2 regions of the Thioclava sp. DLFJ4-1 genome follow, and region 1 is predicted to be linked to the other one. Evidence: riboswitches for the same ligand, from Rfam matches in the RefSeq annotation. Region 1 holds a riboswitch; the other holds the start of a gene.

Region 1 (2,193 bases):
CGAGTGCTGCGAACTCCGCATCGGGGAGCGTCTTGTCGCGCAGCTGCACCCAGCCCGCGCCGCCCTCAGCCGCAGCGATAGCCTGCGCGATCACGGGCTGCGGGGCGTCCGGGTCGGTGACGAAACAGATGGGCGGGATCATGCGGGTTCGATCCGCGCACCGGCGGTCAAGGTGTCGGCGTCGATCGCATGGAGCGCATCGAGGAAGGCGACCTGAAAGCTGCCCGGACCTTGGGCGGTCGCGCCCGCGCGCTCTCCCGCAAGCCCGAAATAGGCGAGCGCCGCGATAACCGCCTCGAACCGGGGCTGGCCTGCCAGAAAGGCGGCGACGACACCGGTGAGCGAACAGCCCAAAGCGGTGACGCGCGGCATCATCGCATGACCATTCGCAACCCGCGCAGCGCGCTCCCCATCGGTCACGAAATCGACCGCGCCGGTCACCGCGACCACGGCCCCGCTATGGCGCGCCAAGGCCCGCGCGGCGCCTTCAGCCGTCGCAACGCTCTCGGTGGCATCCGCCCCTTTGCCCGCGCCGGCCTCGCCCGCAAGCGCGAGTATCTCCGAGGCATTGCCGCGGATTACCGTCGGACGCAGCTCCACCAGCCGCGCCCCGAGAGCGCGCCGATAACCCGTCGCGCCGACCGCGACCGGGTCGAGCACCCACGGAATATCCTTGGCGCGCGCGACCGTGGCCGCCGCCTCCATCGCCTCCGCCCATGGCGGCGACACCGTGCCGATATTGATACTCAGCGCCTGCGCGATCCCGGCGAACTCGGCCGCCTCCTCGCGCGCATGGACCATCGCGGGCGAAGCGCCGGACGCGAGCAGCACATTCGCCATCACGTTCATCGCGACGTAATTGGTGATGTTGTGAACGAGCGGCGCGGTCTGCCGCATTGTTGCGAGATATTGTCCGGGGTCTTCCATCGCACTCTCCTTGGCTGCGGGCAGCAAGAGGAGTGCGAGGGGGGCAAAGGCGGGACTGCGCCTGACCGTCTCACGCGCCTCCCTCCGCCGGCATTATCCGGTTCAGGTTCTAAGGGTTCGTCTCAGCCCGGTTTCCCGAGCGCCCCTGTCGCTTCGCCCAAAGAGGTGACACCGTCGGAGCCCCCCGTCAAGCGGTGTGACGACAAGCGGTGGGACGACAAGCGGGGGCCTCGATGGTTCGCGTCTGTCCAATCGCGCGATCGTTGCAATCTATCCGGCGCGCCGCCCTTGCAGAGCCCTGCCCCATCCTTTAGAGGCCCGCTCAACCGGTCGCAGCCTACCCGGTCATCAAAACAAGGGTTCAAATATGAAGACTCTCGTCATCTGCTCGGGCGGACTCGATTCCGTGTCGCTCGCCCATATCGTCGCCGCTGAGGGTAATCTCACGCGGCTTGTTTCCTTCGATTACGGCCAACGGCACCGCAAGGAGCTTGATTACGCCGCCGCCGCCGCGCGCCGCCTTGGCGTGCCGCATCATCTCATCGACATGCGCCCGATCGGGGCCGCGCTGACCGGATCGGCGCTGACCGATGATATCGACGTGCCCGACGGGCATTACGCCGAAGAAACGATGCGCATCACCGTCGTCCCGAACCGCAACGCGATCATGCTGGCCATCGGCTTCGGCGTGGCCGCCGCGAATGGCGACGAAGCGGTGGCGACTGCGGTGCATGGGGGCGATCACTTCATCTACCCCGATTGCCGCCCGGCCTTCACTGAAAGCTTCGATGCGATGCAGCGCATGGCGCTCGACGGCTATGCCGATGTGCGGCTGGAGACGCCTTTCGTGCATCGCTCCAAGGCCGACATCGTGGCCGAGGGCGCCAAACACGACACGCCCTTTGCCGAGACGTGGTCGTGCTACAAGGGCGGCGAGGTGCATTGCGGGCGCTGCGGCACCTGTGTCGAGCGGCGCGAGGCATTCCATCTTGCGGGCGTCGCGGACCCGACTGCCTATGCCGATCCCGATTTCTGGGCCAAGGCCGTCGCCGAGAAGGAGGCCCGCTGATGTTCCGCATCCGCAAGGAATTCCACTTCTCCGCCTCGCATCAGCTTGCGCATCTGCCAGACGATCACCAATGCGCGCGGCTGCACGGGCATAATTACATCGTGGTCGTCGAACTGGCTGCCGCGTCGCTCGATGAAAACGGCTTCGTGCGCGATTACCACGATCTGAAACCGCTCAAGGCCTATATCGACGACACT
Region 2 (2,193 bases), on a different contig from region 1:
TCTTTCGCGGGATCGAGCGCGGCTTCGGCGCGGCGCGCCTCGGCTTCGGCGGCAATTGCGCGTTCCGTTGCTGAGAGGATCTGATCCTCTACCATCTGTGCCAATGCGCGAAGCTGTTCGGGTGCGGTTACCTGCGAGTCGGTGTTCTTGAGATAGGTGATCTGGTCGCGCGCGGCCTGCGCCTTGGCGCGGATCACCGCCACCGCGTCTTCCTGTTCCGCAAGCGCCTCTTGCGCCGAGGCCAACCGATCGCGCGCAGATTTCACTGCGGCGCTGTCCTGCCCGCTGATCGCAGGCGCGCGCCCGGAGAGCAGGCTCACCGCGCCGATCTGCACACCGTCGCCCGACACGCGCAGCGTCGAGATGTCGGTGCCTTCGGGAAAGCCCGGCACCAGCAGGTCATGGCTGCCCTCGGGGGCGTCCAGCGTCACCTGCCGCACCACCTGCGCGCCTTGCGGAAAGAGCGTCACGGCCGTGATCTTACCCGGTGCCTCGATCGTGTCGGCCAAGGCGGGCAGGGCGGTCGCGGCCAGCAGGGCCGCCGTGAGGGTAATGCGCATCGGTTCCTCCCAAATCCGTTCTAGATCGAGCCTGCGTCGCGCCGCGCGCAGTTGCAAGCCATTGAAATCCGGCGCGGGTCGCCACTGGCGGGAACTCGCCAGAGCGTCCGTGCGCGGGGCAGGGACACTGTGCCTGCTTGCCCTTGCGTCCGCAGCCGCGCGCGCTTACGTTGCGCCCTACCTCGGGGTGCCGGACGATCCGGCTGAGATGCGATCCACGCGAACCCGTTGAACCTGAACCGGTTAAGACCGGCGGAGGGAAGGTAGCCGGATCTCCCGGCCCCACTCCGCCCGGCAAGCCCAAGGAGTGAGGCATGAAAACCCACCTGATGCTTGCGGGAGCCCTGAGCCTGATCGCCACGATGGCGGCGGCCGAGGACAAGCCCGTACTCACCGTCTATGCGCCCGATTATTTCACGAGCGAATGGGGCCCCGGCCCCGCGATCGAGAAGGGGTTCGAGGCGACTTGCGATTGCGATCTGAAATTCGTGGCGGGCGATGTGCTGCCGCGGATCCTGCTCGAAGGCGACAAGACCTCAGCCGATATCGCGATCGGTCTGAACACCGACGTGACCGCGAAGGCGCGCGCCACGGGCCTGTTCGCCCCGCATAACGAAGACACCTCCGATCTGACCATGCCGGTCAAATGGGACGATCCGATCTTCCTACCCTTCGACTGGTCGGAGCTGGCCTTCGTCTATGACAAGACCAAGCTGAAAAACCCACCCGCGAGCTTCCAGGACCTGCTCGATGCGCCCGATGACGCCTACAAGATCGTCATTGAAGATCCGCGCAGTTCGGTTGCGGGTCTGTCGCTGCTCTTGTGGGTGAAGGACATCTACGGCGACAAGGCCGAAGAGGCCTGGACGAAGATCGCGCCGAAGGTGTTGACCGTGACGCCGGGCTGGTCCGAGGCGTACGGGATGTTTACCGATGGCGAGGCGGATATGGTGCTCAGCTACGTCACTTCGCCCGCCTATCACATCATGGCCGAGGAGGATGACAGCAAGGTCGCGGCGATCTTCCCCGAGGGGCATTACTTCACCCCCGAACTGGTCGCGCAGCTCAAGACCTCGAAGCATCCCGAGCTGGCGCAGAAGTTCCTCGATTACGTGCTCAGCCCCGATTTTCAGGGCATGATCGCGACGGCGAACTGGTCTTTCCCGGCGAAACTGCCGAAGGATCAACTGCCGGAGGTGTTCCAGAACCTGCCGATGCCCGACAAGACGCTTTATCTGGGTGAGACCGAGGCCGAGAAACTGCGCGGTCCGGCGCTGGACGAATGGCAACGCGCCTTCTCCAGATAAAACGCGCGCCCCTCTGGGCGATGCTGGCGGGTGCGGCTTTGGCCGCGCTCGTCCTTGGCACGTTGGCGGCGGTGACGCTCCGCGCGGGCGGGCTGACGGGGCTGCGCGAGACCGACCTCGCCGCGATCCGCTTCACGCTCTGGCAGGCGGCGGCCTCGGCGCTGATCTCCTGCGTGCTGGCGATCCCGGTCGCGCGGGCGCTACATCGCCGTCGCTTTGCGGGGCGGGGGCTGCTGATCTCGCTCCTCGGGGCGCCGTTCATCCTGCCGGTGATCGTCGCCGTCTTCGGGCTGATCGCGGTGTTCGGGCGGCGCGGGCTGGTCAAT

What was found. Region 1 has a riboswitch for thiamine pyrophosphate ahead of thiM (hydroxyethylthiazole kinase). Riboswitches for the same ligand answer to the same signal wherever they lie in the genome.
Region 2: another riboswitch for thiamine pyrophosphate. It lies ahead of thiB (thiamine ABC transporter substrate binding subunit); the one in region 1 lies ahead of thiM (hydroxyethylthiazole kinase).

The regions. Positions count from the first base shown of each region.
Region 1 covers NZ_MPZT01000001.1:75,143-77,335, forward strand. Annotated here, with positions in the region: gene thiE (thiamine phosphate synthase) at 1-142, opposite strand, end outside; gene thiM (hydroxyethylthiazole kinase) at 139-927, opposite strand; TPP riboswitch at 990-1,084, opposite strand; gene queC (7-cyano-7-deazaguanine synthase QueC) at 1,295-1,996, shown strand; gene queD (6-carboxytetrahydropterin synthase QueD) at 1,996-2,193, shown strand, end outside.
Region 2 covers NZ_MPZT01000004.1:176,062-178,254, forward strand. Annotated here, with positions in the region: gene BMI85_RS13780 (DUF4139 domain-containing protein) at 1-560, opposite strand, end outside; TPP riboswitch at 734-838, shown strand; gene thiB (thiamine ABC transporter substrate binding subunit) at 875-1,867, shown strand; gene BMI85_RS13790 (thiamine/thiamine pyrophosphate ABC transporter permease ThiP) at 1,888-2,193, shown strand, end outside.